4 regions of the Bacillus sp. JJ1566 genome follow, and region 4 is predicted to be linked to each of the others. Evidence: riboswitches for the same ligand, from Rfam matches in the RefSeq annotation. Region 4 holds a riboswitch; each other region holds the start of a gene.
What was found. A riboswitch is a leader RNA that binds a small molecule or an ion and turns the genes downstream of it on or off. The one in region 4 is predicted to bind S-adenosylmethionine.
Positions count from the first base shown of each region.

Region 1 (3,177 bases), on a different contig from region 4:
GGTTCGCAACGATTGGTTGCTTCACATATTTTTTAAGTAACTGAATTTGCATCGGTTTTTGGTTGGAAACCCCAAAGTGACGAACTTTCCCAGAGGACTCTAATATGTCAAATGCTTCGCCAACCTCTTCGGGTTCAACAAGGGCATCAGGACGATGTAAAAGTAAGACATCCAAATAATCAGTTTTGAGTCGTTTTAAAATTCCATCAACGGAATTAAGGATATATTCCTTTGAAAAATCAAACATTCCTTTTCGAATGCCACATTTGGATTGAAGGATAATTTTTTCACGGATATCATCATTCATATGTATCGCATCTGCAAAGATTTCCTCACAAGCACCACTACCGTAAATATCAGCATGGTCAAAGAAATTTGCACCAACTTCCAATGCTGTTTGTACAAATTTTTCTGCCTCGGGCTTTTCTAAAGAATTAATCCTCATACAGCCTACTGCAACAACTGGTACCTCGAGGGAACTGGTTCCAAGCTTTATTTTTCGCATCGTTTCTACCTCCAATATTAGAACTACTATTACCCTTTCCTCTTTCTAGTCTACATATTTCGGGATTGAAAGGAAAGCCTAGAAAAAGGGAGGGGTTGTAATGAAACGGATGCTACTGCTGTTACTATTGTCGTTCCCGATGTTTTTCTTAATAGGTTGCGGAGATGATGAAATGCCTGAAGAAGGCGAAGACATCGAGGAAATCGAAGAAGAGGATGAAATTGGTGACGGCGAAATTGATGATGAATAGAATATAAAAAAGTGTTCCTCCTGGATTAGGAGGAACACTTTTTTTAGTTACGCAACGTTCGCTGCTGTTTTTGCAGCTTTTTTCTCGTTGATTCGTTTTGTAAGGAAAGGTACTGCGAATCTGTCTACACCGTAGTAGTAAGTTGCAGCGCCTGCGAATAAGAGAATGACTGCTACTGTATAAAATACTGGGTTTGTGCTTACAGTTCCAGCAAGTAAGAAGTTAAGGTTCATGAATCCAGCAGCAATTAATGCTGGGATAGTTGCAGCACCTACAATTAATCCAAGACCTACTAGAAATTCGCCCCAAGGAATAAGCACGTTGATTAATTCAACATTCGGTACGGCAAAGCCTTCAAGGAATGTTGCGTACCAGCCTGCTACTGCTGGATGTTCCCCGCCTGCTTTAGCTAATGCGCCTTGTAGGAAACCGCCTGCGTCAAATCCTCCAGTAATTTTATGAAAACCAGCTTCTAGCCATTGAATTCCTAACCATACACGTAATACTGTCCAAATAACTGCCATTTTAGGTCCTTTTAAGAATGTTCTCATTCTAATCTCCCCTTATCATTTATTTGTGAAATTCTTCACAAGTTATTGTAAAAAAATATGAGTGCTTTAGCTGCCAGCTCTAGAGTAGTTAGTTTGTGAAGTTTTTCACTAACTTTCTACACTCTTAATATACAACGGATTTCGGATAAAAGCAATAGGCTTCACAAAAATGACATAAAGTGAAACTTCAATCAGTGGGGGGTTACTAATCCCCACTGATTGTTAGTTGAGGCGCACATGATGTGGGCCACAAAGACGTTACGTTGCCACAGGACGTGGCGTTCTTAGTCTTTGTTCCTTTTATGAGGCTTTTACGTGCAGTTATCAGTCATCGAAACATCTTCGTTTTTAACTAGAGTTTTGAGGTGGGGGTTTTCTGCCCGTTAATGCGGGACAAATGATTTTTAAGTCTATTTTAAGCAGCGAGTACATAGGAATAGGGGGTAAGAATAGATCTGAAGTAAAAATTCTAACAAGATGAAATATTTTAAAAAGTATTTGACTTTGAATTATTCACATACTATAATCCTTTTATAAAGCAAAACGGGAACGTTTTAACTTAATAAAGACTCTTATCCAGAGCGGTGGAGGGACATGGCCCTACGAAACCCGGCAACCTTCAAGATTATTCTTGAAAAGGTGCTAATTCCTGCAGGTATTATTACCTGAGAGATAAGAGGAGGAATAAAAGCCCTCTTCTTACTTGAAGAGGGCTTTTGTTCTTGCTTAGAAGATGAAATTTGGAATTACATTCCTGTAATCCCAAGTTTTCTTATAAAAATATTGGAGGTATAAACATGAGTCAGCAATTTGAAAGCTATGATTTAGAAACAATTTTATTACATGGGGGACAATCGCCAGATCCGACAACTGGATCACGAGCAGTTCCTATCTATCAAACGAGTTCTTACGTTTTCCATAATTCTGAGCATGCACGTAGTTTGTTTGCACTTGATGAACCAGGGAACATTTATTCGAGAATTGGAAATCCAACTGTAGATGTACTGGAAAAACGAATTGCGTTATTAGAGGACGGGGTTGCGGCTGTTGCGACTTCTTCAGGAATGGCAGCCATTGCTCTAGCGGTTATGAATATCGCTGAAGCGGGTGATGAGATTGTCGCTGCTACAAACCTATATGGTGGTACATATAATCTGTTTTCGATCACACTACCGAAATACGGGATTAAGGTGAATTTTGTAGATTCAAAGGACCCTGAGAATTTTAGAAAAGCAATTACTCCAAAAACAAAGGCGGTTTTTGCTGAAATTATCGGAAACCCAAGCCTACAGGTTTTAGATGTTGAAGCAGTTGCAGCAATTGCACATGAAGCAGAAATTCCACTGATTATTGATAATACATTTGCTTCACCATATATTTGTAAACCCATCACATGGGGTGCAGATATTGTTGTTCACTCAGCAACGAAATGGATTGGTGGTCATGGAACCACGATTGGCGGTCTAGTTGTAGACGGGGGACGCTTTAATTGGAATAATCCAAAATTCCCAGGATTCACGGAGCCTGACCGAAGCTATAACGGCGTAAGATATGCAAATGATTTTGGAACACTTGCATTTAGCACAAAACTTCGCGTACAGCTATTACGTGATTTTGGTTCATGCTTAAGTCCACAAAATGCATTTTACCTACTACAAGGTCTTGAAACGCTACATCTAAGGGTTGAAAAACATAATAAAAATGCTTTAGAACTAGCAAACTATTTAAAAAACCATCCAGCAGTTGAGTGGGTGTCCTATCCAGGGCTTGAAGATCATCCTTCCTATGACCTTGCGGAAAAGTATCTAAATAACGGCTTTGGTTCAATTGTGAACTTCGGAATTAAAGGTGGGCGTGATGCAGGGAAAAAG
Region 1 is NZ_JBALOP010000020.1:20,166-23,342, reverse strand. It holds gene V7112_RS09670 (aldo/keto reductase) at 1-505, opposite strand, end outside; gene V7112_RS09665 (hypothetical protein) at 606-755, shown strand; gene V7112_RS09660 (Crp/Fnr family transcriptional regulator) at 803-1,306, opposite strand; SAM riboswitch class I at 1,876-1,985, shown strand; gene V7112_RS09655 (PLP-dependent aspartate aminotransferase family protein) at 2,104-3,177, shown strand, end outside.
Region 1: another riboswitch for S-adenosylmethionine. It lies ahead of V7112_RS09655 (PLP-dependent aspartate aminotransferase family protein); the one in region 4 lies ahead of metK (methionine adenosyltransferase).

Region 2 (3,177 bases), on a different contig from region 4:
ACAAATCATACAATCAAAATATTAAACTATTTATTTTTACGACTATTTTTACACAGCTCGGCATGGGTATGTTCACGATCATGTATAACTTCTATGTTCGAGAACTGGGCTATTCTGAGCAAACTAATGGAACAATCATTGCCATGACTGCTTTGGCATCGGCCATTATTCTCGTACCCGCAGGTCTTATGAGTGACAAATTTGGAAGAAAAAAAGTGATGTTGCTGGGTATGGCTGTTTCAACAATCGCATTCTTTGCAAGAAGTATCCTAGATGTTGAACAGCTACTCGTAGCGACAGCATTTTTAACTGGTTTGTCAACGGCCTTTATTCAGGTTTCTGGTATCCCATGGCTTGCGGAAAACTCAACCGCTAAGCAAAGGGTTCATCTCTTTAGCTTTCATTCAGCAATCATGATGGGTGCCCAGGTGGTTGGAAACATTGCAGGTGGAGCATTGTCTGATGCATTTCAATTTATATTTCATATAAGTGGACTTTGGAGCGTAAGAATCACGCTTTTAATTGCAACGATAATCTATGTTGTAGGAATTCTACCAATACTTAAAATGAATGAACAGCGGAGACAACCGGAGATTAAACCAGTAGAATCCTTTGGTCAAAAATTAAAAACAAATAAATCGCAAATTAAACTTATTGCTCTGTTTGCCTTTGCACAGATGATTATCGGGTTTGGTTCTGGATTAGTTATACCATACCTGAATTTGTATTTTGCAGATCGCTTTCTAGCTAGTAATACGATAATAGGTTTAATACTCTCATTAGGGCAAGCAGCAACAGCAATTGCGATGATTATTGGACCCTACATTGTAAGTAAGGTGGGAGAGGTTCGCGCAGTCGTTTATTTGCAATTATCATCGCTTCCTTTCCTTTTACTCACAGGGTATACTGAAAATCTTTATATAGCCGCTATCGCATTTTTATTTAGGCAAGCATTAATGAATGCGGGTAACCCAATCCAAGCATCACTTGTAATGGGACGTGTAAATGATTCAATGAAGGGTCTTGCTAATTCAGTGAATCAAATGGTATTTTCATTAGGGTGGGCATTAATGGGACCTGTATCGACCTCAATTGTGATGCTGCATGGCGCATATTGGGGGTATGCTTATGTGTTTACAATCACGTCTGTCTTGTATTTAATTGGATCACTTTATTTCCTATTTGTTTTCAGTAGAAAATCTTTTCGTGATGAAGAAAAACCACTTGCAAAAATATCATGACATGACATATTTCCCAGGAGTTCCGAAATATAAAATAAACGCAGAATTTAAAATTGCTTATTTTTTCTAAAAATTCCTATTGACTTATAATAGATAAAGAGTTAGCATGATAGTATTCAATTAAAGTATTAAAATTTCATATTAATCTTATCAAGAGTGGCGGAGGGAATGGCCCTATGAAGCCCGGCAACCGGTTAATTTACACGGTGCTAAATCCATCAGACTTTTTTGTCTGAAAGATAAGAAGAGAACCGATTACACACCCTCTTCTTATCGAAGAGGGTTTTTAATTATATACAAAAAGGGAGAGATTCAAGTGAGTGAAAAACAAAAGAATTATAGACCAGAAACAATTGCGGTACATGGAGGACTTGAAGCAGATCCAGTAACAGGAGCAAGAGCAGTACCAATCTATCAATCAAATGCATTTAAATTTAATACAACCGAACATGCAGCAAATCTATTTGGTCTAAAGGAAAATGGTTATATTTATACTCGTATCCATAACCCAACAACAACTGTTTTTGAAGAAAGAGTTGCACAATTAGAGGGTGGAGTTGGTGCGTTAGCAGTTTCAAGTGGTATGGCTGCGATTACAACAGCTATTTTGAATATTGCGGGTGCAGGGGATGAGATTGTATCTGCTTCTACACTTTATGGTGGAACTTATAATCTATTCGCTAACACACTTCCTAAATATGGAATTAAGACTCATTTGGTAGAACCAACAAATCCGGAAAACTTCCGTCAAGCGATTACTCCGAATACAAAAGCAATCTTTGCCGAAACAATCGGAAACCCAAGCTTAGATATCCTCGATATTGAAGCTGTAGCAAATATTGCTCATGAAGCAGGAATTCCTTTAATTATTGATAATACATTCGCAACGCCATATCTATGCCGCCCAATCGAGCACGGGGCTGACATTGTTGTTCATTCTGCTACAAAATGGTTGTTAGGTAATGGAACAACAATGGGTGGAATTATTGTTGATGGTGGTAAATTTGATTGGAATTCACCAAAATTCCCTGGATTTACAACACCAGATCCAAGCTACCATGATTTAGTCTATGCTGATGCGTTAGGACCTGTTGCTTATATCATTAAAGCAAGAGTTCAACTTCTTCGTGATATTGGTCCGGCATTAAGCCCATATAATGCATTCCAATTTACGTTAGGTCTTGAAACTTTACACGTTCGTATGAAGGAGCATATTGCAAATACGAAAAAGGTTGTTTCATATCTTAAAAACCATCCTGGAGTTGAATGGGTATTGTATCCAGGTGAAGACAATCACCCTAACAAACAATTAGCTGATAAATACCTACCAAAAGGTGCAGGTTCAGTCATTATATTTGGTATTAAAGGTGGAAGAGAAGCTGGTGAGAAGCTAATTAATAATGTTGAGCTTTGGTCGCATGTTGCAAACGTCGGTGACGCGAAAAGCTTAATCATTCACCCAGCAAGTACAACACACCAACAATTAAGTCCTGAAGATTTAAAATTGTCTGGTGTTAGTGAGGATTTAGTTCGCTTATCTGTTGGAATTGAAAATATTGAAGATATTTTAGAGGATTTAGAACAAGCCATTAAAGTTGCAAATGGAACAAGTTCAGTTTTACCATTGCCAACTGTGTAAGAATTAGGACATTCGTCATCTTTTTTCCATTGACACCTTACCAACCAGGTGATAAGATAACTTTCGAGTGTTTAGTACGATAAACAAGTAAATAATCTAGTTACTCTTATTTAGAGTGGTGGAGGGATGTGCCCGATGAAACCCAGCAACCGTCAACTTACGTTGAAAAGGTGCCAATTCACACAAAGCAAAAGCTTTGGAAGATGAGAGGAAGGAATCACTAAATTTGGCCTTTCTGCTCTTTTTTTGCAGAAAGGCTTTTATTTTATTTGCCGATTCTTTGTTACAGCTTTAATT
Region 2 is NZ_JBALOP010000052.1:40,540-43,716, forward strand. It holds gene V7112_RS18590 (MFS transporter) at 1-1,241, shown strand, start outside; SAM riboswitch class I at 1,386-1,487, shown strand; gene V7112_RS18595 (O-acetylhomoserine aminocarboxypropyltransferase/cysteine synthase family protein) at 1,558-2,880, shown strand; SAM riboswitch class I at 2,984-3,090, shown strand.
Region 2: another riboswitch for S-adenosylmethionine. It lies ahead of V7112_RS18595 (O-acetylhomoserine aminocarboxypropyltransferase/cysteine synthase family protein); the one in region 4 lies ahead of metK (methionine adenosyltransferase).

Region 3 (3,177 bases), on a different contig from region 4:
GCCACATTGTGGACTGATACATAAGTTTTCAAGTGGTACAAATTGTGATGCTTCTTTTATGCGTGCGATAATGTTTTCTTTCGATTCTAATTCTCCACGCTTTGATGTAAATACACCAAGAACAACTCGAGGACCTTCATTTGGAACATACTCAAGTGGCGTAAAATCTCCTGAACGATCGTCATCATATTCTAGGAAAAACCCATTAACTTTTTCTTTCGCAAAAAGGGTAGGGGCAATTTTTGCATAGCTGCCTTCGAATGCCCAGTTAGAGCGATAGTTTCCACGGCAAAGATGTGTTGTGATGGTTAAATCCTCTGGTTTCCCTTCTAGCACTCCATTTGCAACCTTCAATGCTAATTCAATTAATTCCTCACGAGTAGAACCACTATCATTAAATGGGATTTCTGGTGCATTCAGACCTGCTATGTACACATCGTCTAGTTGTAGGTAACGACAGCCTGCTTCGTAAAATGCTGTTATGGCATCGCGATATGTTTGAATAATATCATTTGCATACTCCTCAAGGTCCGGATAGATATCCTTGTTGCGAATACCCGCATTAAATAGTTGGTTTGGACTTGGAATTGTTTGTTTCGCAACGGCACGGTCACCTACAATTTCTTTAAATTCAATGAAATCTTTAATATGTGGATGGTCTTGGTTAAATGAAATTTTCCCAATAACTCGCACATCATAGCGTTCTGTTTCCTCACCCTTGAATTTAAAGCCATGATCCGGAACGTAGCCCTCAACTCCATTTAAATGCTCTAAGAAATCTGTATGCCAAAATCTACGACGAAACTCACCATCTGTGACCGCTTGTAAGCCAACTTCGATTTGTTTATCAACAACCTTTTTAATTTCTTCTGTTTCAATTGAATGAAGTTCCTGTGCAGTAATTGCTCCTGCTTGAAAATCCTTTCTTGCTTGATGAATTCTCTCTGGACGTAATAAACTTCCTACATGGTCTGCACGAAATGGTGCTTTAACTATTGTTTTTGTTGTCATTTTATTGTATCTCCCGTCTATTATTATCTTACTTTCAAAATTTGTTTTTGGGACAAGGGACCTGTCTCCCTGTCCCACCTATGGCAAAATGGCAAATGAGCGTACTGGGAATCCGGATCCTTTTTCGGGTTTTGGACAGATATTAAAAATAACAGCTCCTTTTGCTGGTACCTTATCAAGGTTAGTTAATAATTCGACTTGAAATGTATCCTGCTCTAGAACGTAGTACTCTCCAATTAGTGACCCATTTTTTCGATAATCAATCGCTGCGTCTGTATCAAATGTTTCATGGCCAACAGCTTTAATCTTTCTTTCCTCAAATAAAAATTTTAAGGCCTCAATTCCCCAACCTGGAGCATGACTATTCCCATCAGAATCCTTATTTTCAAATGCTGCTTTGTTTGGCCAACGCTTGCTCCAGTCCGTTCTTAATGCCACAAATGTACCGGCTTCAATTTCACCATGTTCTTCTTCAAATTTTAGAATATCATCAACACTTAAAATGAAATCATGATTTTCTTCTGCTTCCTTTGACTTATCAATCACAGCAAGGGGTAGAACGAGTTCCTTTAACTCTAGTTCATCCAAATATCGTTGGTTAGGAACGAAATGGATTGGCGCATCAATATGGGTTCCGTACTGACCTGGGAATGTAAAGCTTTGTGCAAAAAAGCCGTCCTCATGGGTAAAAAGTGTCTTAAATTCAGCATCGTTAAACGCTGAAAAATGGGGAGAGTCTGGTCCAAATGTATGTGTAAGATCAACCCACTCTTTACTTTTCAGAATTTCAAATGCTTTTAATAATTCATTTTCTGTTCGTACCGTTGACATACAATCACCTCATTAACTTATTTGAAATGTAAAAAACCCTCTTCTTGAAAATAAGAAGAGGGTTGGATAGGCAAATGAAAAATCCGCTCTTCTTATCTTCTAGCATCATGCTACTGGAATTGGCACAGTACTTTAAAAGTCTGTTGCCGAGGTATCGTAGGGCCAGTCCCTCCACCTCTCTGGATAAGAAAATTTCGAAATATTAAATTATATATTAAACATTAGACCAAAAAAAATGTATTGTCAACAACAATGTTATAAATAAACTTCTATGATTTTAGTAATCTTTTCCAATTAATCTCACTAACAAAAGAAGATCCTAATATGAAGACTCCACCTACAATTTGTACAAAACCCATACTTTCATTCAAAATAATCGCAGCCATGATCACGGCGGAAATGGGATCGATATAGCTAAATACTGCGATGGTTTGCGCCTTTAATTTTTTCAACACTGAAAAATATAATAAGTACGCGACCCCTGTATGAATAATTCCCACAATAAATAGTAGAATGATTGATTGTAAACCTAAATCGGAGTAATTCATATTTTGCGATGCCAGGACATAAGGGAACAATACTATCGAAGCAGTTAAAAGCTGCATAATAGTTGTTTCAAAATCGGATAGACTTTTAATAAATTTATTCAGGAGAATCACACTTGTATAAAAAGCGGCAGCCAATAAACCATACATAATGCCAACAGAGTGGTTATAAGCTCCAACAGCCGCTTCGGCCCCAGGATTGACAACCAAAAGTAATCCTAAAAAGGCAAGAGTAATACCTATCCCCTTCATCCATGTCCATTTTTCCTTCAGTAAAAAAGGTGCCAAAATCATCACAAACACTGGTGCAAAATAATAGCTAAGAGTGGCGTTAGCAATGGTTGTATAGCGGAAAGATTCGAATAAAAAAATCCAGTTAAAGCCCAATGCTGCCCCTGATAAAAGCAGAAAGATAAGATTCTTCTTGAACGTTTTGAAAGAAAACTTCTTCTTTACTAGAAAACTAGCAACAATTAAAAACAAACTGCCAAATGCTCCTCTGAACAAAGCAATTTCACTAGAGGATAGATCAATATTCTTCACAAACAAACCAATGCTACCAAAAATCAACATCACAATAATAAAAATAATCTTTGCCTTCATTATCCTTCTCCTAGTGGGTCATGGGGACAATGTCCCTCCGTCCCATTTTAATGCAAAAAACAGAAGACCTCAATAACGAGGTCTTCTGTTTTCATCATATTAGATTGCTTTTTTTACATCATCAGTCTTTTTTTCGTCTTTGCCTGTGTCTAAGAATTGTAGTAACTCCTCAACTTCAGGTGATACA
Region 3 is NZ_JBALOP010000043.1:20,542-23,718, forward strand. It holds gene V7112_RS16630 (5-methyltetrahydropteroyltriglutamate--homocysteine S-methyltransferase) at 1-1,011, opposite strand, end outside; gene V7112_RS16635 (cyclase family protein) at 1,090-1,842, opposite strand; SAM riboswitch class I at 1,932-2,032, opposite strand; gene V7112_RS16640 (DMT family transporter) at 2,112-2,990, opposite strand; gene V7112_RS16645 (sodium:solute symporter family protein) at 3,090-3,177, opposite strand, start outside.
Region 3: another riboswitch for S-adenosylmethionine. It lies ahead of V7112_RS16635 (cyclase family protein); the one in region 4 lies ahead of metK (methionine adenosyltransferase).

Region 4 (3,177 bases):
GGCGAGCTTTTTTTATCTTATTTTGCTTGTGATTTAAGTGTTTCTGCTTTGTCAGTACGCTCCCATGGTACATCGAGATCGTTTCTACCAAAGTGACCATATGCAGCAGTTTGCTTATAAATTGGACGACGAAGGTCTAACATCTTAATAATTCCAGCAGGACGTAAATCGAAATTATCACGAACTAGCTCTACAAGAACATCTTCAGATACTGTTCCTGTACCAAAAGTGTCAACAGAAATAGAAACTGGTTGGGCAACACCGATTGCGTATGCAAGCTGTACTTCACATTTATCAGCTAATCCAGCTGCCACAAGGTTTTTCGCAACATAACGAGCAGCATAGGCAGCAGAACGGTCAACCTTAGTTGGATCCTTACCAGAGAATGCGCCACCGCCATGTCTTGCATAACCACCGTACGTATCAACAATGATTTTACGGCCAGTTAAACCAGCATCTCCTTGTGGACCACCAATTACAAAACGGCCAGTTGGGTTAATAAAGTATTTCGTATTTTCATCAATTAGTTCACTTGGAACAACTGGATTGATGACATGTTCTTTAAGATTTCGTTGAATTTGTTCTAGTGAGATTTCCGGATGGTGCTGAGTTGAAATAACAATTGTGTCGATACGAACAGGATTATTGTTCTCATCATACTCAACTGTCACTTGCGTTTTACCATCTGGACGTAAATAAGGAAGAATCTCATCTTTACGAACCTTTGTTAAACGACGTGATAGCTTATGAGCTAATGAAATCGGTAAAGGCATTAACTCTTTTGTTTCATTACAAGCATAACCGAACATTAAGCCTTGGTCACCTGCTCCAATCGCTTCAATTTGCTCGTCTGTCATTTGACCTTCTCGAGCCTCTAACGCTTGGTCTACCCCCATCGCAATGTCTGGAGATTGCTCATCAATCGATGTTAATACAGCACATGTTTCGTAGTCAAATCCGTATTTTGCACGAGTATAACCAATCTCTTTAATCGTTTCACGGACAATCTTTGGGATATCTACATATGTAGAGGTTGTAATCTCTCCCGCAACAAGTACAAGACCTGTTGTAACAGAAGTTTCACACGCTACGCGTGCATTTGCATCATTTGCTAAGATGGCATCTAAAATAGAATCTGAAATTTGGTCACAGATTTTATCTGGATGTCCTTCCGTAACAGACTCAGAAGTAAATAAACGGCGTCTAGTTGTCACAAACGCTTCCTCCTTTTTCGATTCAGAATTCAATTATACTCAAATTCTGACATTCATTGATACGGTACTCATTCCCTTAGTATTGTTACCTTCACGATTTTCTATCCTTATTGACTAGTTATCTGTGATGTACACATATAAACGCTTTAAGTAACATGCTTGAAACCATGAATGTTCTCATTTAAGAAATAAAAAACCTTCCCTACTTATTTGAGGAAAGGTATTATCATTTATCTCGCCTTTCACTCTTATCGATCAAGGTCATGCCTTGCTCAGGTTAGCACCTTATCACTTTTTGTCAAATGAGAGACCTACTTTGTATAGGTTCCACAAAAACTTATTTGATATATAAGAAAAGTGATGGTTGCCGGGTTTCATTGGGCCTGTCCCTCCGCCAGCTCGGGATAAGAGAGTATCCGTTCAATGAATTATCATAACGCAGTAAACCTTTTCATGTCAATATAATTTCAAAAAAATCATATCGAAGTATGTCCACTTTTTTCACGAAACAGACAATCTTCGAAAATGGAAGTATTATAAAGGACTATTTTTGAATATGTACGCACTTTTTAAGATATATTACGTAAAATACGTTTAATAGTATAGACTATTTTTTTCAATGTGTTATACTAATTGTAAAATTTGATTATATAAAAAATGATAAAGGATGGTTTTACATGAATTCAGTTGAAGTTTCAAATGAGCAGCTATTGGAATTAGTGAATGGAAAAAACGTACTTCATAATCTATCTGTTCCTATTTTAGTTGAAAAAGTACTCGCAAGACAAGAGGGAATCCTTACTTCGACTGGGGCTGTATGTGCAACAACAGGGAAATACACAGGAAGATCACCAGAAGACAAATACATCGTAGAAGAAGCATCTATTAAAGATAGAATTGACTGGGGTAAGGTGAACAAACCAATTTCTGAAGCTACATTTGAAAACCTTTACACAAAGGTGCTTTCATACTTGAAAGAAAAAGAAGAAATTTATGTATTCAATGGATATGCAGGTGCCGATAAAAAAGTACGTATGCCCATCCAAGTGATTAACGAATATGCTTGGCATAATTTATTTTCCCAACAAATGTTTGTTCGACCAACTGAAGAGGATTTAAAAACACATCAACCTGAATTCACAGTCATATGCGCACCAAATTTCAAAGCAGACCCTGAAGTAGATGGCACACGCTCCGAAACCTTCATCATTATTTCCTTCGAAAAACGAACAGTTTTAATAGGAGGAACTGAGTATGCTGGTGAGATTAAAAAATCGATTTTCTCTGTAATGAACTATGTACTGCCTGAGCAAAATATTCTCTCCATGCACTGCTCCGCTAACGTAGGTCAAGAAGGAGATGTTGCACTTTTCTTTGGTCTGTCTGGAACAGGCAAAACAACTCTTTCTGCCGATCCAAAACGTCGACTAATTGGAGATGATGAGCACGGTTGGGCTAGCTCTGGCGTGTTTAATATAGAAGGTGGCTGCTATGCTAAAACCATCAATCTTTCGCGTGAGAAGGAGCCACAAATTTTTGATGCTATTCGCTTCGGCTCTGTTTTAGAAAATGTAATAGTAGATGAAGAATCAAGAATTGCAGATTATGATGACAATGCATTGACTGAAAACACAAGAGCAGCATACCAAATTGACAATATTGATAATATTATTGTACCAAGTATTGCGGGTCATCCGAACACAATTGTATTCCTAACAGCAGATGCTTTCGGTGTTCTCCCTCCAATTAGTAAACTAACAAAAGAACAAGCCATGTATCATTTCTTAAGTGGCTACACAAGTAAGCTTGCAGGAACAGAGCGTGGTGTAACAGCACCAGAAGCAACATTCTCAACCTGCTTTGGCTCTCCTTTCCTTCCACTGGCTGCAACTGAGTATGCAGAAATGCTAGGAAGAAAGATTGACGAGCATAATGTTCAAGTGTTTTTAGTAAATACTGGCTG
Region 4 is NZ_JBALOP010000023.1:20,249-23,425, forward strand. It holds gene metK (methionine adenosyltransferase) at 18-1,214, opposite strand; SAM riboswitch class I at 1,460-1,625, opposite strand; gene pckA (phosphoenolpyruvate carboxykinase (ATP)) at 1,892-3,177, shown strand, end outside.